Regions from separate parts of the Microbacterium suwonense genome, predicted to be linked through region 1. Evidence: predicted binding sites of a transcription regulator. Region 1 holds the regulator's gene; each other region holds the start of a gene.

Region 1 (7,265 bases):
CTCACCCCCAATCCCAGCGGAGCAGGATCCCGGTGAACCAGGCCCACCATCGATCGAGCAGCGGCACGCTCGCGTCGAGGTTGCGGGGGCGAAGCAGATTCTCGATCTGCTCGGGAGTGACTGGTGGCTTGCGCCCGACGTAGTTGCTGCGCGGATCGAGGAACGACCACGCCAGGAAATAGGTGACGTTGGTCGCGACCACGATCATCAGCAGCCAGCCGAGTGTCCGGCGCACGAGATACTTGATCAAGGTGGTGATTCTTTCTCTTTTACAGCACGCGCGGGATCTTCCGACGCAACGCTGGGTCGGGATGACATTCAAGCACCATCCCGCAGATAACGCACGCCGACAGGCTGGTCGCTGCGACGGAGTCCTCTGCCCTATGACACCCGATCTCAGGGTGTCCAGGCAACTTCGCGAGACTATCACCGGTGCGCAGGAATGGGGGATTAGGGTCGCCTGAACGTAGACTCGTCACGACCCCATCGGCCGCTCCAAGGACCCTATGTCACCCCGCGCTCTCACCCCGTTGTCGCCTGCGGCGACGCCCGCTTCGCAGATCCGCAACTTCTGCATCATCGCCCACATCGACCACGGCAAGTCGACCCTGGCCGACCGGATGCTGCAGATCACCGGCTCCGTCGCCGACCGCGATATGCGCGCCCAGTATCTGGACCGGATGGACATCGAGCGCGAGCGCGGGATCACGATCAAGAGCCAGGCCGTGCGGATGCCGTGGCAGGTCGCGGGTGACACCTTCGCGCTGAACATGATCGACACGCCCGGGCACGTCGACTTCACCTACGAGGTGTCCCGCTCGCTTGCGGCGTGCGAGGGCGCTGTACTGCTCGTCGACGCCGCTCAGGGCATCGAGGCGCAGACCCTGGCGAACCTGTACTTGGCGCTGGAGAACGATCTGACGATCATCCCCGTGCTCAACAAGATCGACCTGCCCGCCGCCGACCCCGACAAGTTCGCCCGGGAGCTGGCCGATCTGATCGGCGGCAGCCCCGACGACGTGCTGCGCGTGTCGGGCAAGACCGGGATCGGCGTGGAGGACCTGCTCGACCGCATCGTCCGCGACATCCCCGCGCCGGTCGGCGACGCCGATGCGCCCGCCCGCGCGATGATCTTCGACTCGGTCTACGACGCCTACCGCGGTGTGGTCACCTACGTGCGGATGGTGGACGGCCGGCTCGAGCCCCGCGAGCGCATCCAGATGATGTCGACCAGGGCCGTCCACGATCTGCTCGAGATCGGCGTCTCCAGTCCGGAGCCCATCCCGAGCAAGGGACTCGGCGTCGGCGAGGTGGGCTACCTCATCACCGGCGTGAAGGATGTGCGTCAGTCGAAGGTGGGCGACACGGTCACGACCGCGCGCAGTTCGGCATCCGAAGCGCTGCCGGGCTACACCGACCCGAAGCCGATGGTGTTCTCGGGCGTCTACCCGATCGACGGCAGCGACTACGCCGAGCTGCGCGAGGCGCTCGACAAGCTCAAGCTCTCGGATGCTTCGCTGCAGTACGAGCCCGAGACCTCGGTCGCACTGGGCTTCGGATTCCGCTGCGGCTTCCTCGGCCTGCTGCACCTGGAGATCATCACCGAGCGGCTCTCCCGCGAGTTCGGTCTGGACCTGATCACCACGGCGCCGAGCGTGATCTACGAGGTGACCACCGACACCGGCGAGAAGGTCACGGTCACCAACCCCAGCGAGTACCCCGACGGTCGCGTCGCCTCGGTCTCCGAGCCGATGGTGACCACCGCCATCCTGCTTCCCAAGGACTACGTGGGCACCGTGATGGAACTGTGCCAGTCGCGGCGCGGGACGCTGCTGGGCATGGAGTACTTCAGCGAGGAGCGGGTCGAGCTGCGCTACAACATGCCGCTCGGCGAGATCGTCTTCGACTTCTTCGATCAGCTCAAGTCCAAGACCCAGGGCTACGCCTCGCTCGACTACGAGCCCTCCGGTCAGCAGGAGGCCGACCTGGTGAAGGTCGACATCCTGCTGCAGGGCGAGAAGGTCGATGCGTTCAGCTCGATCGTGCACCGCGATAAGGCCTACGGCTACGGCACCATGATGGCCGAGCGGCTGCGCAAGCTCATCCCGCGCCAGCAGTTCGAGGTGCCGATCCAGGCGGCCATCGGCGCGCGCATCATCGCCCGCGAGACCATCCGCGCGATCCGCAAGGACGTGCTCGCCAAGTGCTACGGCGGTGACATCAGCCGCAAGCGCAAACTGCTCGAGAAGCAGAAGGAGGGCAAGAAGCGGATGAAGATGGTCGGCCGCGTCGAGGTCCCGCAGGAGGCGTTCATCGCAGCGCTCTCCGGCGACGTCGAGGTCAAGAAGTAGGACGAGGATGCACCGTGCGGATCGAGCGGGATGTCGTGCGTCGTGAGTGCTCTCCCAGTAACGATCAGTAGGCTTGAGGTCATGCGTCGCGGGACATTCCGAGAAGGCACGGTGGACTATGCCGCGGTCGGGGCGACGCACGCCCCCGATCTGATGCAGTACCCGCCGGAGAACAGCACTCCCGCCGAGGACTCCTGGCGCATCGGAAGCGGCGAGGAACGGTTCCGCACGGCCGCCGACGCGCTGCTGTCGTGGACGGCGCAGCGCGCGGCGGGGCTGGAGCTGAGCGATGTTCGACCGGCATCCGGCGACACCTACACCGGCATCAGCTTCGATTCCGAGGGCGCACCGATCGCCCCGAGCCGCAGCCAGGTGGAGCAGCGTTACGACGCCGAAGGAACGCCGTTCGTCGCGCCCGGGACGACACTGCGACTGCGCGGCAGGGCGGGCGGGATGCGAGCGGATGCCGAGCTGCGCGTCATCTCCGTGACCGAGGAGCGCCGTCGGGTGGGCTTCGTGCTCGGCACCGTCGGCGGATCCGTGGTCAGCGGCGAGGAGTGCTTCGACATCGACTGGCGTGAGGACACCGACGAGGTGTGGTTCACGGTGCGCGCATTCGATGCACCGGTCTCGCTGCTCTACCACCTGCCGGGCATGGTGCGCCGCCGTCGCCGAGAGCTGTTCGCGCGCTACCTGCGGGCGATCTCTCCGCTGTACGCGACGCCCGTCTGATGGCCGGTCCGCTGCCGCTGGGCGACCCCGCGCCGCCGGACGGACGGCTCCCGGCAGGGCTCGACATCGATCCGGACGTGCCGTTCTCCGTCTACCTGCACGTGCCCTTCTGCCGGGTGCGGTGCGGCTACTGCGATTTCAACACCTACACAGCCACCGAGCTGCGCGGCGCCAGGCAGGACCAGTACGCCGACACGCTGATCCGGGAGATCGACCTGGCGCGCACCGTGCTGGACGAGTCCGGCGCTGTGCGCCCGATGGACACGGTGTTCTTCGGCGGGGGCACGCCGACGCTGCTTCCGCCCGGCGATCTCGCCCGAATGCTGTCGGCGGCATCCGATGCCTTCGGCATCCGCGACGGCGCGGAGGTGACCGTCGAGGCGAACCCCGACACCGTCATGGCGCGGATCGCCGAGACGCTTCGCGACGCCGGGGTGACGCGTCTCTCGATCGGCATGCAGTCCGCTGTGCCAAAGGTGCTCGCAGCCCTCGACCGCACGCACCGACCGGAGAACGTGCGCACAGCGGTGCAGTCCGCACGCGATGCGGGTCTCGACGTGAGCGTCGATCTGATCTACGGCGCGCCGGGGGAGACCCTCGCCGACTGGGAGCGTTCGCTGGAGGCGGCGCTGGAGCTCGAACCCGACCACATCTCCGCGTATGCGCTGATCATCGAGGACGGCACGAAGCTGGCCCGGCAGATCCGCCGCGGCGAGGTGCCCGCTCCGGATGACGATCTGCAGGCCGACATGTACGAGATGGCCGACCAGCGGCTCGCCGCGGCGGGCTTCGACTGGTACGAGGTGAGTAACTGGGCGCGTCGGGCGAGCACGGGTTCCCATGCGTCCCGGCACAACCTGGCGTACTGGCGCGGCTTCGACTGGTGGGGGTTCGGGCCTGGCGCGCACAGTCATGTGGCGGGGCTGCGCTGGTGGAATGTGAAGCATCCGGCCGCTTACGCGCAGCGACTGGCCCTGGGGGAGTCCCCTGCTGCGGGGCGCGAGCAGCCGGATGCGCGGGCGCGCACACTGGAGCGGGTGCTGCTGCAGAGCCGGCTCGCCGAGGGGCTGCCGATCGCCGACATCGCCACCTCCCACCGCGGGCGCGTCGCGGAGCTCATCTCCGACGGCCTGGTGGATGCCGCATCGGCTCTGCGAGAGCGACGTGTGCGTCTGACGCTGCGGGGACGGCTGCTGGCGGATGCCGTCGTGCGCGCCCTGACCGAGTGAACCGGGGACCCGGACAGGGCGGCAGGGTAGGATTGGCACTCGGAAGATCGGAGTGCCAGCGGGAGGGATGATGGTCACAGAACGAGGACTCGAAGTCCTTCGCGCGATCGTGCAGGACTACGTCGCCACCCACGAGCCGGTCGGCAGCAGGTCGATCGTCGAGCGGCACGCGTTCGGCGTCTCGGCGGCGACCATCCGCAACGACATGGCGCAGCTCGAGGACGAGGACCTCATCGTCGCGCCGCACACCTCTTCCGGCCGGGTGCCCACAGACAAGGGCTACCGCCTGTTCGTCAATCACCTCGCCCAGGTGCGCCCGCTCTCCACCGGACAGCGCAATGCGATCGAGACCTTCCTGGCCGATCCCGCCGACCTCGACGATCTGATGATCCGCACCGTGCGCGTGCTCACGCAGCTGACCGGGCAGGTCGCGCTCGCCCAGTACCCCTCCTTCGCCCGCGCGAACATCACGCACATCGAACTGGTGGCGCTCGCCCCGAATCGGATGCTGGTGGTGCTGGTGACCGATGCGGGCGGTGTCTCCCAGCGCATCGCGCCGCTGCCGATCGACCTCGACGACGCCGACGTCGCCGTGCTGCGCGCACAGCTGGCGGCGCTGATCACCGGGCAGGCCGTCGGTGAGGCGACCGATCGCATGCAGGCGCTCGCCTCCACAGCCCCCATTGCCGCCGCACAACGCCTGCACCCTGCGCTCGGCGCGCTGGCCACGGTGATCTCCGAGGAGCTTGCAGAGTTCCGCCAGGAGCGACTCGTGATGGCGGGCGCCGCGACGCTGGCACGCCGCGAGCAGGACTTCCGCGGCAGCATCCACCCGCTCCTGGAGGCGATCGAGGAGCAGGTGACCCTGCTGCGGCTGATGAGCGAGATGGTCACGGACGAGCACGGCCTCGCCACGAGCATCGGCACCGAGAACGAGCCCTTCGGACTCGGCGAGGCCTCCATCGTCGCCAGCAACTACGCCGCGCCCGGTGGAACGGCGCGGGTCGGAGTGATGGGGCCGACGCGCATGGACTATCCGAGCAACCTCGCCGCAGCACGCGCGGTGGCGCGCTACCTGTCGCGCATGCTCGAAGAAGACGGGACAGCCCGCTGATGCGGACGGTCGCACACACTCACGCACACGCAGAAAGGTGATCGTGGCGGACCACTACGAAGTCCTCGGGGTATCCCGGGACGCCTCCCAGGATGAGATCAAGAAGGCCTACCGCAAGCTTGCGCGGCAGCTGCACCCGGATGTGAATCCGGGTGATGACGCCTCTGAGCGTTTCAAGCTCGTGACGCACGCCTACGACGTGCTGGGCGACGAGGAATCCCGCCGCCGCTACGACATGGGCGGCGATGAGAACGGCGGCGGCTTCGGCGGGTTCGGAGGATTCGGCGACATCTTCGAGTCGTTCTTCGGTGCCTCCGGAGGCGGCCGCAGCGCCCGCCCGCGGTCCCGTCGGGAGCGGGGTGAGGATGCGCTGGTGCGGGTGGACCTGGACCTGGGGGACGTTGTCTTCGGTGCGCATCGCGACATCGAGGTGGACACCGCGGTGCTCTGCGAGACCTGTCAAGGCAGCTGCTGTCAGCCCGGCACCGCGCCGGTCACCTGCGACGTCTGCGGCGGCTCCGGCCACGTGCAGCGGCAGGTGCGCAGCCTGCTCGGAAACGTGATCACGACCCAGCCCTGCGGCTCCTGTGAAGGCTACGGAACCGTCATCGAGCTGCCCTGTGGCGGCTGCGCCGGCCAGGGACGCGTACGCACGCGGCGCACCGTCTCGCTCGACATCCCGGCCGGAGTCGAGACCGGGCTGCGTCTGCAGCTGCCGGGCTCCGGGGCGGTCGGCCGCGCCGGCGGACCGCACGGCGACCTGTACGTCGAGGTGACGGTGGCCCCGCATCCGGTTTTCAGTCGCGAAGGCGACGATCTGCTGGCGACGCTCGAGGTGTCGATGCCGGATGCCATTCTCGGCACCACCACGACCATCGAGGGGCTCGACGGCACCGTCGATCTCGAGCTGCGTGCCGGTGTGCAGTCCGGTGATGTGCTCACGATCCCCGGCCGCGGGGTGACGCCGCTGCGCGGCAGTCAGCGCGGCGATCTGCGCGTGGGCGTCCAGGTGGTCACACCCACCAGGCTCGATTCGGCGCAGCGCCGGCTGATCGAGGACTTCGCGAAGAAGACCAAGGCTCCCGAGCCCCACCTCGCCCAGTTCCAGCAGGGGCTGTTCTCCAAGCTGCGCGACCGCTTCCGCAGCCACTGAGAGCCGTCGCCCGAGCGCCTCAGGACCGCCCGCCCAGGACCATCGACCCAGGACCGCCCGCCCACAAGGAGCTCCATGGCATTGCATTTCATCGTCGCTGACTGCACAGACGCCGCGATCGGCGACCTGATCTCGCTCGCGGGCACCGAGGCCAGACACGCCTCGGTGGTGCGCCGCGTGCGCGTGGGGGAGACCATCACGCTCGGAGACGGCGCAGGGACCTGGCTGGAGGGCACCGTCGAAGACGTGTCCGCGGCACGGGTGACGGTGCGGATCACCTCGCGGCGCGTGCAGGAGACTCCGCCCTCGAGGATCATCCTCGCGCAGGCGCTGGCCAAGGGCGACCGGGACGAGCTCGCCGTGCAGGCCGCATGCGAGCTGGGAGCGGATGAGATCGTGCCCTGGCAGGCCGCGCGCAGCGTGTCGCGCTGGGAAGGCGTGAAGACGGCGAAGGGACGGGAGCGCTGGGCGAGCATCGTGCGCGAGGCGGCGAAGCAGGCGCATCGCGCCTGGGTCCCGGCCGTCGCCGAGGTGGAGTCCACCGTTCAGCTGGCCCGCCGCGCGGCGAGCGCGCGAATGCTGGTGCTCGATCCCCGGTCGGATGCGAGGATCTCTGCGGTCCGCCCGGACGGACGCGACATCGTGCTGGTGGTCGGGCCCGAAGGCGGGATCTCCCCGGAGGAGCT
Region 2 (7,265 bases), 1.0 Mb from region 1:
GCGCACGTTCCAGCTGACCAAGGCGCTGTCGCTGCTGTCCGTGCTGGAGAACATGAAGCTCGGCGCCAAGGGGCAGACCGGCGAGAGGTTCTGGACGAGCCTGTTCCCGTTCTTCTGGCGCAGGCAGGAGAAGCAGATCGAAGAGAAGGCGCGCGACCTGCTGACCCGCTTCAAGCTGGACGCCAAGCAGAACGACTTCGCAGCATCCCTTTCCGGCGGTCAGCGCAAGCTGCTGGAGATGGCGCGGGCGCTGATGAGCGACCCGAACCTGGTGATGCTCGACGAGCCGATGGCCGGCGTCAACCCTGCCCTCACCCAGTCACTGCTCGAGCATGTGCTCGACCTGAAGGACCGGGGCATGACGGTGCTGTTCGTCGAGCACGACATGCACATGGTGCGCCACATCGCCGACTGGGTGGTCGTGATGGCCGAGGGCCGCGTGGTGGCCGAGGGACCTCCGGACTCGGTGATGGAGGACCCGGCCGTCGTGGACGCCTACCTCGGTGCACACCAGGACGTGGATCTCGGCGCCGTCACCGGACGCATCCCGGTGATGTCGGAGACGACCGCCACCCGCATCCGCGAGAAGATCGATGCCGAGGCGGAAGCCGAGCTCGAAGAAGAGGAGCAGTCATGACCGACGCCGCGCAGTCCCCGAGCGACGCCGCTGCCTGGGCGGGTTCGCCGGGCATCAGCTCCGAGGTCGTCGTCGAGCTGACCGACGTGCACGCCGGCTACCTGCCCGGCGTGAACATCCTCAACGGCGCGAACCTGGTCGCCAGACAGGGCGAGCTGATCGGCATCATCGGCCCGAACGGCGCCGGAAAGTCGACGTTGCTGAAGGCGATCTTCGGACTGGTGCACGTGCGCCAGGGCGAGATCACCGTCAACGGCGAGAGCGTGGTGGGCCTGAAGGCCGACAAGCTCGTGCAGCGTGGCGTGGGCTTCGTGCCACAGACCAACAACGTGTTCCCCTCCCTCAGCATCGAGGAGAACCTGCAGATGGGCCTGTACCAGAATCCGAAGGCGTACGCGGAACGGCTGGAGTTCGTCACCGGCATCTTCGCCGAGCTCGGCTCGCGGCTCAAGCAGCGTGCGGGCTCGCTCTCGGGCGGTGAGCGCCAGATGGTGGCGATGTCGCGTGCGCTGATGATGAACCCGTCGGTGCTGCTGCTGGATGAGCCATCGGCGGGTCTGTCGCCGGTGCGCCAGGACGACGCCTTCATCCGGGTCTCCGACATCAACAAGGCCGGCGTGACGACCATCATGGTCGAGCAGAACGCCCGCCGCTGTCTGCAGATCTGCGACCGCGGCTACGTGCTCGACCAGGGCCGCGACGCCTACGAGGGCACCGGTCGTGCGCTGCTCGAGGATCCGAAGGTGATCGGGCTGTACCTGGGCACGCTGGGCCAGGACGCCGCCTGACGGCATCCGCTCTGCACCCGGCCGCCGTCGGGCCGGCGGCGCATCACACGAGAAGGGCCCGGATGCCGAAGCATCCGGGCCCTTCTGCTGTCACTCAGTTGGTGCGGGTGTAGGTGTTGTCCCCGCCGAACTTGAAGACGCCGATCGCGGCGCCCTGCGGGTCGCCCCACTCGTCGAACGTGACGTCGCCGGAGTAGCCGTTGTAGTCGGCCTGGCCGCCGTCGTTGATGATCTTCGCGCAGTCGGCGAAGCTGGTGCACGCGGTACCGCCGTCGACTCCGCCGGAGACCTCCTGCATCTTCGCGGCGATGTCCACACCGTCGGTGGACTGCGCCGAGAGCGATGCCAGAGCCATCAGGATGACCGCGTCATAGGACTCAGCCGCGTAGGTGAAGTCCTTGATCTCGGCGTTGCCCTTGCCGGTCCAGTAGTCCTGCAGACGCTGGGTGAAGTCGTCCTCGAGCGCGGGCCCGGGGCGAGTTCCCTGTGCACCTTCCAGCGAGACGGAGATCTCGTCGCCGTAGTTGGAGACGTTGCCGTCGACCAGGTAGAACTTGCTGGCGTCGATGCCGGCGTTCACCAGCAGCGGGGCGATCGTCTTGAACTGCTCGAACGAGATGATCGCGACGGCGTCGGGGTTGGAGGCCTTGATGGTCTCAACCTGCGCATCGAACTGCGAGTCACCGACGTTGAAGCCCGCGGTCTCGACGACCTTGCCGCCGTTGCCCTCGAACGTCGTCGTGATCGCGTCGCGCAGACCGGTGCCGTACGGGTCGTTCTGGTAGATGATGCCGAGCGTCTTGTGGCCGTCCTCGGCGATCAGGTTGCCGAGCACCTCACCCTGCAGCAGGTCGCTGGGGGCGGTGCGGAAGTACAGGCCCTTGGTCACGCCGTCCTCGGACAGCTTGGTGAAGTCGGGTGACGTGTTCGAGGGCGAGATCGTGATGATGCCCTTGCTCACGTTGCCGTCGAGGATGATCTTCGACACACCGGATGCCGCGGCACCCACGATGCCCGCCACGCCGGCGTTCTGCAGCGTGGTGATCGAGGTCTCGTAGGCCTTGGTGTCGCTGTCGCCCTCGTCCTGAGAGTTCATGTCGACGGTGATGCCGGCCTTGGCGTCGTTGATCTCCTGAGTCGCGAGTCCGACACCGGCGTACATCGGCGGGCCGAGGAACGCGAGCGAACCGGACGACGGAAGCAGCGAACCCAGCTTGAGACTGATGTCGGCGGCTGGCTTGTCGTCACCAGGCTTGTCGCTCGGCGTGTCGGTCGGCGTGCTGGAACAGCCCGCGATCACCAGTGCGGATGCGCTGACCAGCGCGATCCCTGCGAAGATTCTCGCCGGTCGCGAGCCCTTCAATGCGTTCATGTTGCTCCCTTGCGTAACTGAACGTGGATTACCACCTTCGGGTGATTCTTACCCTATTCGGTCGGAGACACCGGAAGAGCCATCCTGGGTCTCGGTCCCTTAACGATCGGTCAGGAGTGTCATGATGGGGACGGCGCGGGGGTGGTATGAGAGGTCCGCTCAGATCAGCTCCGGCAGGTCGGCTCGCCGCATCCGTCCCTTCTGAAACACCAGGTCGATGACGAAGACCGAGATCGCGACCCACACCAGGACGAAGCCGATCCAGCGCTCCGCCGGCATCGGCTCGCCCAGCACCGCCCAGCCCAGCAGGAACTGCATGATCGGGGTGATGAACTGGATCATCCCGACCAGCGACAGGTCCACCCGTCTGGTGCCGGCGGCGAACAGCAGCAGCGGCACGGCGGTCGCGATGCCCGCGCACAGCAGCAGCCCGGTGTGCAGGGGACTGACAGTTCCCATGGTGATGCCGTCGCCCTGCCCCACGACGACGAGGATGACCACCGCGATCGGGATCAGCCAGAACGATTCCAGCGCGAGGCCGCTGACGGCATCCACGGCAGGCCCGATCTTCTTCTTGACCAGCCCGTACAGTCCGAACGATCCGGTCAGCGACAGGGCGATCCACGGGAAGGAGCCGTAGGCGACGATGATCACGCCGACCGCCACCGCGGCGATCGCGATCGCAACCCACTGCGCGGCGCGGATGCGCTCGTGCAGCACCAGCACGCCCAGCAGCACGGTGAAGATCGGGTTGATGAAATAGCCCAGGCTCGTCTCGACGACCTGCTCGGTCATCGTGGCGATCACGAAGACCTGCCAGTTGATGTAGATCAGGATGCCGGCCAGTACCGTCAGGGCCAGCACCTTGGGCTGCCGCCAGATGGCGCGCAGGCGCTGCCAGCCGCGGGTGAGCGCCAGCAGCAGGATGCAGAACCCCAGCGTCAGCAGCAGGCGCCAGGCCACGACCTCGAACGGGCCGGTGGGAGCGAGCAGGATGAAGTACAGCGGGAAGATCCCCCACAGCAGATATGCGCCGACCGTGTACAGGATCCCGGCGGTCTTCGTACTCACCGCCCAAGCCTACCGGCGTTCATCCCCCTCGCTCCGGTCGCACTTTTTGTCGCTTTCCCGCTCTGGAAGCGGCGAAAAGTGCGACCGGAAGGCGTGTGCGGGGACAGCGAAAGGGCCCGGATGCTCAGCATCCGGGCCCTTCGAGAACGTCAGCGTCAGCGGACGACGACCGCCAGGACGTCGCGAGCCGAGAGCACCAGGTACTCGTCGTTGCCGAACTTGACCTCGGTGCCGCCGTACTTGCTGTAGAGCACGCGGTCGCCCACGGCGACGTCGAGCGGAACGCGATTGCCGTTGTCGTCGATGCGGCCGGGGCCCACTGCCACGACCTCGCCCTCCTGGGGCTTCTCCTTGGCGGTATCGGGGATGACCAGACCGCTAGCGGTGGTCTGCTCTGCCTCGACCTGCTGGATGACGATGCGGTCCTCGAGCGGCTTGATGGAAACCGACACGGTGTACCTCTTCTTTCGTGACTGAGATCAGAAGACTGTTAGCACTCTCACATCGAGGGTGCTAACTCCAGTGTATGCCGATGGCTGGCACTCACGCAATGCGAGTGCCAGTCTTCCTGCCGTCCCGGCTCTCTTCACGTGCCGTTCGCGTGTCACAGATGGTCGCCTCATCGCGCAGGATGCCGCACTATGCGCCACCCGAAGCAGACCACCGACCCGAAGCAGCCCACCCCACCCGCTCACGTGTCACAGATGGTCGCCTCATCGCGCAGGATGCCGCAATATGCGCCACATGAAGGGCACGAAGCACAGGGCACGAGGCACGACGAGGATTCGGGACATGCGGCGCGGGGCAGCGCAGCATCCGTAGGCTGGTCGGATGGAGATGTCCGAGCTGACTGCGCTGCTCACCCGCGACGGGCTCGCCCTGCTCGACGCCGTCGGGACGATCGAGTCCACCGCCGAGGTCGCACGCACGGTCTCGCGGCTGCGGGCGGCCGGGCACTCCCCGACCTCGTCTCGGCCGTCGTCGGGCAGGCGCATCTGCGGGTGAAAGCGCGCGCGAAGTTCGGCGAATTCGCCGAGCGGATGCTGTTCACCCGCGCCGGCCTGGAGCAGGCCACCCGGCTGAACGTCGCCACCCTGCACGCGGTCCGCATGCGCCAGGCGGGCATGACGACGGTGTCCGATCTCGGCTGCGGCATCGGCGGCGACAGCCTGGCCTTCGCGGGCGCCGGCCTGCGGGTCAGTGCCGTGGATGCCGACGAAGTCACCGCCGCGATCGCCGCCTACAACCTCGCGCCGTTCGGCGACGATGCCGCGGTGCGCACCGGCCGCGCGGAGGAATTCATGAGCGCTTCGCGCGGAGAAATACGCCCGGCTCGGACTGATTCAGCCGATTCGTCCGCCGATGCCGCACATCTCCGCGGCACGGACACGGGCGCGGTCTGGCTGGACCCCGCCCGGCGCACCACCGGTCACAGCGAGACGCGCCGGCTCTCGGCATCCGACTGGTCGCCGTCGCTGGACTGGTGCGTCGAGGTGGCGCACCGGCATCCGACCGGCATCAAGCTCGGCCCCGGGCTGGATCGCGAGCTGATCCCCGACGACGTCGAGGCGCAGTGGGTCAGCGCCGACGGCAGCGTCGTCGAGCTGGTGCTGTGGAGCGGTGCGCTCGCGCGCGACGGCATCCGTCGTTCCGCGCTGCTCGTGGCCGACGGGCAGACGCACGAACTGACGGCGGCGACGGATGCCGAGGATCTGCCGGTCCGCGAACTGGGCGCCTTCGTGCACGAACCCGACGGGGCGGTGATCCGCGCCCGGCTGATCGGCGATGCGGGACGGATGCTGGAGGCCGGCATGCTCGACGCGCAGATCGCGTATCTCACCGGCGATGCAGCCGTGACCAGCCCGTTCGTGCAGTCGTTCCGGGTGCGCGAGACGATGCCGGTGCATGCGAAGACCATCAATGCGGTGCTGCGCGCGAACGACATCGGCCGGCTGGAGATCAAGAAGCGCGGCATGGACATCGACCCGGCGACGTTCCGGCGCAAGCTCACGCTGAAGGGCTCGCAGCAGGCGACACTGATCCTTACGCGCACGACGGCGGGGCGGGTGGCGATCCTCGCCGACCGGGTGTGAGAACCGACCGGGTGTGAGAACCGACCGGGCGGGCGAACCGCCGGGCACGGCGAACCGCCCGGGCACGGCGAACCGGCCGGGTGTCGGCGTCGGCGCAATGCCGTGACGCCGCTTACCCGGCGTCGCCGGTCTTGTCGTCGATCGACGTGCACGTGAGGGTGTCGAAGTCGCAGGCCGCACCACCGGTGACGCTGCTCGGCGGCCGGATGATGGTGAACGTCGTGCCTCGCCACGATGACCACGCCACGCTGTAGATGCTGTCGCGGAACGGGATATTGAGAGTCACCTGCGAGCTCTCCGATTCCGGGAACTCGTGGGGCGCACAGGAGCTGAGCACCTCGCTCGTGTCGGGGTCGACGACCGCGATGCACTTCTGGTCTGCGTACGACCCCCAGATCGGCAAGTCCTCGTCGTAGCCGACGATACTCAGGTCCATCGGATTGAATCCGGCGTCCTGCAGGTCGGGGATGAGCGCGCGCTCCTCTTCGGTGTACTGGCTCGCCCAGTTCAACTCGGCCTCGCCGCTGTCCCAGCTGCTGACGATCACGGTGCGATCGCCGGACAGCGTAGAGGTCAGGGATGCGGTGACGTACGTCCACCTGCCCTCATGCTCACCCACCAGCTGCGTCACCACGGATCCGAGCGGAGAGAACGAGTTCCCCGACTCGGCGCAGTTCGCGCGGCGGCGATCATCCCCGATCAGGATCACGCACTGCTCGGCCCCACGGGTCGCCGTCCACACCGCCACGCCGTCCTTCTCGCCGGCGAAGGTCACCGACCCATCGTCAAACTCGTCGCTCGCCGCCAGTTCGTCCTCGATCCGCTGCTGATCCGCCGACATCTGCGGCACGGAGCGCAGCGTATGCGGGGCGACCAGCCAGGCGAGACCGAAGCCGAGCATCAGCGCGGCGATCGCCACGAGGGGGACGACCCAGCGGGGTCGGCAATGTCTCGGCACGGATGCCGAAGGCACGGCCGTTCCGGGGTTGGCATCCGGCTTCTCCGCGTCCCCCGCTTCCGCGTCCCGCCTCGCCGCGTCCGCCGCTTCCGGATTCGGTTCGTGCGCCGAGCCTGGCGTCCCCGGCTCCGTCGGAGCGTGCCGGTCGAGGTCGCGATGGCGTTCAGCTGAGGGAGGCTCGGATGCCTGCGCCGACGCCGTCGGATGCACGGACGCCGGTGCCGACAGCATCCGCAGCTCCTCCGCCTCTTCCGGGGTCAGCGTGCCGCCTGGCGCGAACGCACGTCTCAGCAGTTCGCGCCGGCGTGCGGCATCCGTCTGCGCCGTCATCGGCCGGTACCGGTCT
Region 3 (7,265 bases), 490 kb from region 1:
TCTGCAGCGCCGAGCGGGTGACCTTGGCCGGGTCGATGATGCCCTGTGCGAACATGTCGCCGTACTCACCGGTGGCGGCGTTCAGGCCGTGTCCGGTGGCCAGCTCGGCGACCTTGTGCGCCACGACACCGGGCTCCAGGCCCGCGTTGAGGGCGATCTGCTTCAGCGGCGCCTCGAGTGCGACGCGGACGATGTTCGCGCCGGTCGCCTCGTCACCCTCGAGGGTGAGACCGTCGAGCGCCTTGGCGGACTGGATGAGCGCGACGCCACCACCGGGGACGATGCCCTCCTCGACGGCTGCCTTCGCGTTGCGGACGGCGTCCTCGATGCGGTGCTTGCGCTCCTTGAGCTCGACCTCGGTGGCCGCGCCCGCCTTGATGACGGCCACGCCGCCGGCGAGCTTGGCGAGGCGCTCCTGCAGCTTCTCGCGGTCGTAGTCGCTGTCGGTGTTCTCGATCTCGCGACGGATCTGGGTGACGCGGCCCTCGATCGCGGATGCCTCGCCGGCACCCTCGACGATGGTGGTCTCGTCCTTGGTGACGATGACCTTGCGTGCACGGCCGAGCAGGTCGAGGGTGGTGTTCTCGAGCTTGAGACCGACCTCCTCGGTGATGACCTGGCCGCCGGTGAGGATCGCGATGTCCTGCAGCTGAGCCTTGCGACGGTCGCCGAAGCCCGGTGCCTTGACGGCGACGGACTTGAAGATGCCGCGGATCTTGTTCAGCACCAGGGTCGCCAGGGCTTCGCCCTCGACGTCCTCGGCGATGATGACGAGCTCCTTGCCGTCCTGGATGACCTTGTCGACGATCGGCAGCAGGTCCTTGATGTTGCCGATCTTCTGGTTGGCGATCAGGACGTACGGGTCCTCGAAGACAGCCTCCTGGCGCTCCGGGTCCGTGACGAAGTACGGGTTGAGGTAGCCCTTGTCGAAGCGCATGCCCTCGGTGAGCTCGAGCTCGGTGCCGAAGGTCTGCGACTCCTCGACGGTGACCACGCCCTCCTTGCCCACCTTGTCGATGGCCTCGGCGATCAGCTCGCCGATGGCAGTGTCGGCGGCGGAGATGGATGCGGTGGCCGCGATCTGCTCCTTGGAGTCGATCTCCTTGGCGCTGGCGAGCAGGTCCTCGGTGATGGCCGCGACGGCCTTCTCGATGCCGCGCTTGAGCGAGATCGGGTCGGCGCCGGCTGCGACGTTGCGCAGGCCCTCGCGGACCAGTGCCTGAGCCAGGACGGTCGCGGTGGTGGTTCCGTCACCGGCGACGTCGTCAGTCTTCTTGGCGACCTCCTTGACGAGCTCCGCACCGATCTTCTCGTACGGGTCGTCGAGCTCGATCTCCTTGGCGATCGACACACCGTCGTTCGTGATCGTGGGGGCGCCCCACTTCTTCTCGAGCACGACGTTGCGACCGCGCGGGCCGAGGGTCACCTTGACTGCGTCGGCCAGGATGTTCAGGCCGCGCTCGAGGCCGCGACGGGCCTCCTCATCGAAAGCGATGATCTTTGCCATGAGTCTTTCGTCCCTCCCGGACGTAGGCGATGAATTTAGCACTCAGAGTGATCGAGTGCTAACACCAGTCTGGCACTCGACCCATGAGAGTGCAAGCCGTACGAACACCTTGTTCCCTGCGGTGCGTCTCAGCCTTCCGGCGTCTGCTCGCTGTCGGGCGGCGCGGGGCTGTCCGTGCCGACCCGATCCATGCCGATCACGACGGTCAGCTGCGGCTGTCCACTCGCATCGCTCCCCTCGTAATGGTCGCTCTGCGTGACCTTCGCGCCGCCGAGTACCTGCTCCGCGACGCCGAGGGCTGCGGCCTCATCGCCCTTCTCGACGTAGAACACGGTGGTCTCGTCGAACGGTGCGGTGGCGGCATCGCTGCCGAGCACGGCATCCGCCGCCCAGCCCTCGTCGATCAGCTTCTGCCGCACCGGCTCCACCATCCCGCTCTGCGTGGTGGCGTTGATGATGAGCACGCGGTACGAGGTGTCGATCTCGGCGAGGACGCCCGGGTCCTGGGGTGCTGCCGGCTCGCTCGCGCCGAACAGGTCGATGCGCCCCATCATCACCAGCGAGACGAAGATGCCGATGACGATGAGCACCAGCGCCGCAGCCGTCGCCCACAGCAGGGTGACGGGACCGTTGATGCCGGGCTGCTCCGCGCGGTGAGCGCCGACACGGCCGGAGGTGCGGGGAACGCCGTCGAATCGGTCGTGGGGGACTTTGACACCCCTCGATGCTAGCGGCCGCGTCCCGGGAATCTGCTGGAGCGGATGCACTCAGCCGACGAATCCGCGCATCCGTGCCGCACGTGCCCGTCCGCGGGAGTCCCGCAGACGCCGCAGTCGGCGCACCAGCAGCGGGTCGAAGTCCAGCGCCTCCTCGGTGTCGATCAGGCGGCCGAGCAGCGGTAGTAGCGCGCCGGGCTCATTCCCAGCTGCGCGCGGATCGTCTCCTCCTTCATGCCGCCGTGCCGCGGCCAGGCCGCCTCCAGCGTCAGGATCGCACGATCGCGATCGGAGAGTTCACCCAGCATGCGGCCAGGCTACGCGGCATCCGGCTCCGTATCGGTGCGCCACTCCCACCAGCGGCCGAGTGGATCGGCATCCGCGATCGCGTGCCCGTCCAGCCCGACCGCGAACCCGTCCTCACCCCACCCCTCGTGCACCCGCGCCGGGTCGATCGTGACCCAGCGCGCGCCGGTCGCGCGGATGCGATGGATCAGCTCCTCGCGTGCGTCGCGCGGCAGATAGACGAGCATCCCCGGAGTGCTGATCACGAGGGTCGCGCCACGGGGAGCGGATGCCGTGAGCTCGGCGAGCCGTGCCGCCGCATCCCCCGCCAGTAGGCGTGGCGGATCGGCGGAGACGATGTCGACCGCGGCGGCGATGCGCTCGGCGCGCTGATGCTCCCCGGGCCAGGTCAGCGTGTCCACCCAGGCCCGGTCGCCGGCGTTCCGCACGTCGATCGGCGCGAGATCGACGCCGGTGCGCCAGACGACCTGAGGCACCCTCAGTCGCGGGAGCACGCCGTCGACGACGCTGGTCAGTTCGAGCCGCGATGGCCCCGCGGCGGGGTCGAGGTGGGCGCGCTCGGCACCGCGGGAGTCGAGGATGCGATACGAACATCGATCCGGGTACAGGCAGAAGCCGGCCGCAGCTCCCAGCTCCAGCAGGGTGATCGGCCCGTCGATCAGGCTCAGCGCGGGCAGCAGCGCCGCCATGCGCAGCGGCTCGTTGGTCTGCACCGTGCGCCGCTCGCACTCGGCGACGAGCCCCTCCGCGTCGGCCAGCACGAAGGCACGCCATGCCGCGTACTCACCGACCGGCGCACCGCGCAGCCGCGAGACCGCGAACACCAACGGAGGCTGCCGGTGCTGCGGCGAGATGCGCGCGAGAACCGTCTGCAGCTCGGCATCCGCGACGATCCCCTCCGCCCACTGCGCGTACACGGCACTGCGGCCGGGGGCTTCGTCGCGGGCGAACCGCTCGAAGCGCTCGCGCACGGCATCCGTCATGTGCACCATTCTCGCCGACCCCGACGACCCCGCGACGAGAGAGAATGGAGGCATGTCGTACAGCGTGAACAAGACCGAGGCCGAGTGGCGCGAAGAGCTCGGCGAAGACCAGTACGCGGTGCTGCGCACCGCCGCCACCGAGCGCGCCTGGACCGGCGAGCTGCTCGACGAGAAGCGCGACGGCCTCTATCGATGCGGCGCCTGCGGAGCGGAGCTGTTCCGCAGCGGCACCAAGTTCGAATCCGGCTGCGGATGGCCGAGCTTCTACGAATCGGTGCGCCCCGAGGCGGTCGAGCTGATCGAGGACAACACTCTGGGGATGACCCGCACCGAGGTGCGCTGCGCCGCCTGCGGCTCGCACCTGGGCCACGTCTTTCCGGACGGGTTCGGCACACCCACCGGTGACCGCTACTGCATGAACTCGCTCGCGCTGAAGTTCGAACCGCACTCCTCGTGAGCGCACTCGAGGCGGTTCTGCGGCGCACCTCCTGGTCGAAGGTCACCGAGGACGCCCCGACGCGCGAGCAGCTGCTGCCGCTGATCGAGGCCGCCGGCCGGGTGGCCGACCACTCGTCACTGCGTCCCTGGCGGCTGATCGAGCTGCGCGGGAACGATCGAGTGGCGCTGGGGGCGGCAATAGCGAAGGCGAACGGCGCCGACGAACCCTCCACCAAGCCGCTGCGTGCGCCGCTGCTGATCGCCGTGGTCGCCTCGTACCGCAGGAGCGAAAAGGTGCCGCACTGGGAGCAGCAGGCCGTGGCGGCCGGTGTCGCGCACACGCTGAGCCTGCTGCTGGACGAGGCCGGCTGGGGCGTGATCTGGCGCACCGGCGGGTACACGCGTTCGAAAGCCGTGGCCAAGGCACACGGGCTGAAGAAGAACGAGCGGCTGCTCGGCTGGCTGTACGTCGGCGGCAGGCCGGAGGGCAAGGAGGCCGGACGCCGCAAGAGGGTGGATGCCGATGCCCTGCTCACCCGGATGCCGAAGCGCAAGGGCACGAAGAAGGGCTGAGCCCCGAGGCGGGCCTGCCGATGTCGGAGCGCATGGCTACTCTGTGAGCATGTGCGCGAGCTACGGACTCGACCCCCGCTTCACCGACGCCGAGCTGCTGGCCGAAGCAGACGAAGCGGTGCTGGACGGTCTGCGATCCTGGGCCCAGAACAACGCCGGCGAGACGCTGCGCCCAACAGGGAAGAACCTGCGCAACCTGAACCCGCTGGTCACGGCCGCCGACGGCACACCGCTGCTGGAGGCGGCATGGTGGGGATATCTGGTCGATGGGCAGCCGGCGAGGTTCCCGTCGATCAACACGCGCTCCGAGCGCCTGCAGGACAGGCCCCGTGGGCTGCGCACCCGTGCGCTCGTGCCCGCCACCGGATGGTTCGAGATGCAGAAGCCGAGCCGGGTGTGGCACGAATTCGGGCTGGGCGCCGGCGTGCTGTTCGGCATGGCCGCGGTCACGCAGCGCGGCCGCACACCCGACGGGGAGTGGACCACCTGCTACTCGATCGTGATGCGCCCCGCTCCCACGCACCTGGCGGAGCTGCACGATCGCGTTCCTCTGCTGATCCCCTCAGGCTTCGCCATCGACTGGCTGACCGGCGACGGAACGCGGGAGCTCATCGACGAGGCTCTGCTCGCCGCGGCATCCCTCGACGAGCAGCTCCGCGCCGAGCCGAAGCCCGACGACAAGGGCGACGGGATGCTGTTCTGACCTCGCTGCGATGAACCGAACATTGAGCCGACTGCGGGACTCGAACCCGCGACATCCTGTTTACAAGACAGGTGCTCTACCAGCTGAGCTAAGTCGGCGAACCGTCACAAGCATAGCGACGGTCTTGCCTGCATCCGTACCGGAACCGGCAGGCGGGTCAGGAAGCGGGTGCCTCGGAGGTCGGCGTCTCTGAGGGCGCCGGGGAGACCGGCGGTGTGGGCGTCGGAGTCGGGTCGGCCGATCCGTAGTACTCGTCGCTGGCCGTGGTCAGCACGAACTGCGAGAACTCCGCCGGGTCGTTCAGCGCGCCGACATACGCCTGGCCGCTGACCACGATGAGCGCCTCGTTATTGAGCTTGAGGTCCTTGGAACCGGGCAGCGGGCCCTCGAGCGCGCGTGCCGTGGCATCCTTCGCCCATCCGGTGAAGTCCTGACCCTCGATGCAGGAGCGCACCTTCTTGGCATCCTGAACCCCGACGGCGACGGCCAGATCCGCCAGCTGCACGTCGGTGCGCCCATCGCTGTCGATCGCCGGCTGATCGGTGAGCAGCTCGTGGTTGTAGTCGAAGAACTGGTCGGGCGAATAGGTCACCACGCAGGCCGCGGCCGACGCCGCGCGCAGGGAGTACTTCGTTCCGTTCGAGCTCGCCGTCAGCAGCGCGACCGGGTGGTAGGTGACGGTCACGGCGCCGTCCTTGATCCAGCCGGCCAGCTGACGCGCGTTGGCCTTCTCGAACTCCGAGGCTCCTGCCGAGAGATAGTCCACGTAGATGTGGATGTCCGTCGGCTCCGCCGCCTTCTCGGTGGTCTTCGGAGTCGGCGTGGTCGCGGCTTCGGTCGGCGCCGGCGTCGCGTCAGGAGAGGCACCCTGCGCCCCGGATGCCAGCGTGACCTCGTTCACGGTGACCCCGTCGCCGGTCATGCCGCTCGGGCTGAGCTGCGGCTTGGACATCGATGATCCGACCGCGAAGGCGACGGCCGCGCCGATGGAGCCGACCGCGACAGCGGCGACGAGCCCGACGATCACGCGTCGCATGATGCGCGTGCGCGCCTGCTGCGCCTGCACTCGCTGGGCCTTCTCCCGCACCGCTTCACGCGAAGCGCGAGCAGCAGGGACGTTCGGCGTTTCGTCGCTCGACATCGTTCCTCTTGAAGATCGGGTGGGCGGGTGATCCCGCGGCCGCTACGGGTGCGGCACCGGGTTCGATGTTAACGAGCCCGCCTGGGAAATACCCAGACGCGAGCGGGCGTGACCAGACACAGGCGGGCGTGCAATACTTGTCTGGACCCGATGGCGGGTCACGGCAGGCGTCCGTCTGCCGCTTCCATCACAACGGATCGTCCGGCACGTACCTGCCGGTGAAGGAGAAACCATGGCAACCGTTACGTTCGACGAGGCCACCCGCATCTACCCGGGCGGCACCCGCCCCGCGGTCGACAAGCTGAACATCGAGATCGCCGACGGCGAGTTCCTTGTTCTGGTCGGCCCCTCCGGCTGCGGAAAGTCCACGTCCCTGCGCATGCTCGCCGGCCTCGAAGAGGTCAACGACGGCCGCATCCTGATCGGCGACCGCGACGTCACCGACGTGCCCCCGAAAGACCGCGACATCGCGATGGTCTTCCAGAACTACGCGCTCTACCCGCACATGACGGTTGCCGAGAACATGGGCTTCGCGCTGAAGATCGCCGGCGTCGGCAAGGAGGAGCGCGCAGCTCGCGTGCTCGAGGCCGCGAAGCTGCTCGACCTCGAGGAGTACCTCAACCGCAAGCCGAAGGCCCTCTCGGGTGGTCAGCGTCAGCGTGTCGCCATGGGTCGCGCCATCGTCCGTCAGCCGCAGGTGTTCCTCATGGACGAGCCGCTGTCCAACCTCGACGCGAAGCTGCGTGTGCAGACCCGCACGCAGATCGCATCGCTGCAGCGCCGCCTGGGCGTCACCACCGTCTACGTCACGCACGACCAGACTGAGGCTCTGACCATGGGCGACCGCATCGCGGTGCTCAAGGACGGCATCCTGCAGCAGGTTGGCTCGCCGCGCGAG

What was found. The regulator HrcA, encoded in region 1, represses chaperone genes, less so after heat shock. The targets are predictions, from matches to a motif close to TTNGCACTCGNNNNNNNCGAGTGCNAA.
Region 2: a site for HrcA is predicted at 4,405-4,431, ahead of groES (co-chaperone GroES). Genes of this name have one in related genera too.
Region 3: a site for HrcA is predicted at 1,543-1,569, ahead of groL (chaperonin GroEL). Genes of this name have one in related genera too.

The regions. Positions count from the first base shown of each region.
Region 1 is NZ_AP027728.1:633,034-640,298, forward strand. Features, by position in the region: gene QUE33_RS03185 (ABC transporter permease) at 1-5, opposite strand, end outside; gene QUE33_RS03190 (ABC transporter permease family protein) at 2-250, opposite strand; gene lepA (translation elongation factor 4) at 507-2,351, shown strand; gene QUE33_RS03200 (DUF1990 domain-containing protein) at 2,433-3,083, shown strand; gene hemW (radical SAM family heme chaperone HemW) at 3,083-4,312, shown strand; gene hrcA (heat-inducible transcriptional repressor HrcA) at 4,383-5,426, shown strand; gene dnaJ (molecular chaperone DnaJ) at 5,470-6,579, shown strand; gene QUE33_RS03220 (16S rRNA (uracil(1498)-N(3))-methyltransferase) at 6,655-7,265, shown strand, end outside.
Region 2 is NZ_AP027728.1:1,670,468-1,677,732, forward strand. Features, by position in the region: gene QUE33_RS08330 (ABC transporter ATP-binding protein) at 1-637, shown strand, start outside; gene QUE33_RS08335 (ABC transporter ATP-binding protein) at 634-1,425, shown strand; gene QUE33_RS08340 (ABC transporter substrate-binding protein) at 1,520-2,797, opposite strand; gene rarD (EamA family transporter RarD) at 2,957-3,868, opposite strand; gene groES (co-chaperone GroES) at 4,024-4,320, opposite strand; partial or broken gene QUE33_RS08355 (class I SAM-dependent methyltransferase) at 4,700-5,961, shown strand; gene QUE33_RS08360 (hypothetical protein) at 6,074-7,249, opposite strand; gene QUE33_RS08365 (hypothetical protein) at 7,246-7,265, opposite strand, start outside.
Region 3 is NZ_AP027728.1:142,200-149,464, reverse strand. Features, by position in the region: gene groL (chaperonin GroEL) at 1-1,507, opposite strand, end outside; gene QUE33_RS00790 (LytR C-terminal domain-containing protein) at 1,636-2,274, opposite strand; partial or broken gene QUE33_RS00785 (DUF3263 domain-containing protein) at 2,275-2,531, opposite strand; gene QUE33_RS00780 (DUF2332 domain-containing protein) at 2,541-3,566, opposite strand; gene msrB (peptide-methionine (R)-S-oxide reductase MsrB) at 3,565-3,969, shown strand; gene QUE33_RS00770 (nitroreductase family protein) at 3,966-4,523, shown strand; gene QUE33_RS00765 (SOS response-associated peptidase family protein) at 4,573-5,226, shown strand; tRNA gene QUE33_RS00760 (tRNA-Thr) at 5,252-5,324, opposite strand; gene QUE33_RS00755 (DsbA family protein) at 5,384-6,367, opposite strand; gene QUE33_RS00750 (ABC transporter ATP-binding protein) at 6,600-7,265, shown strand, end outside.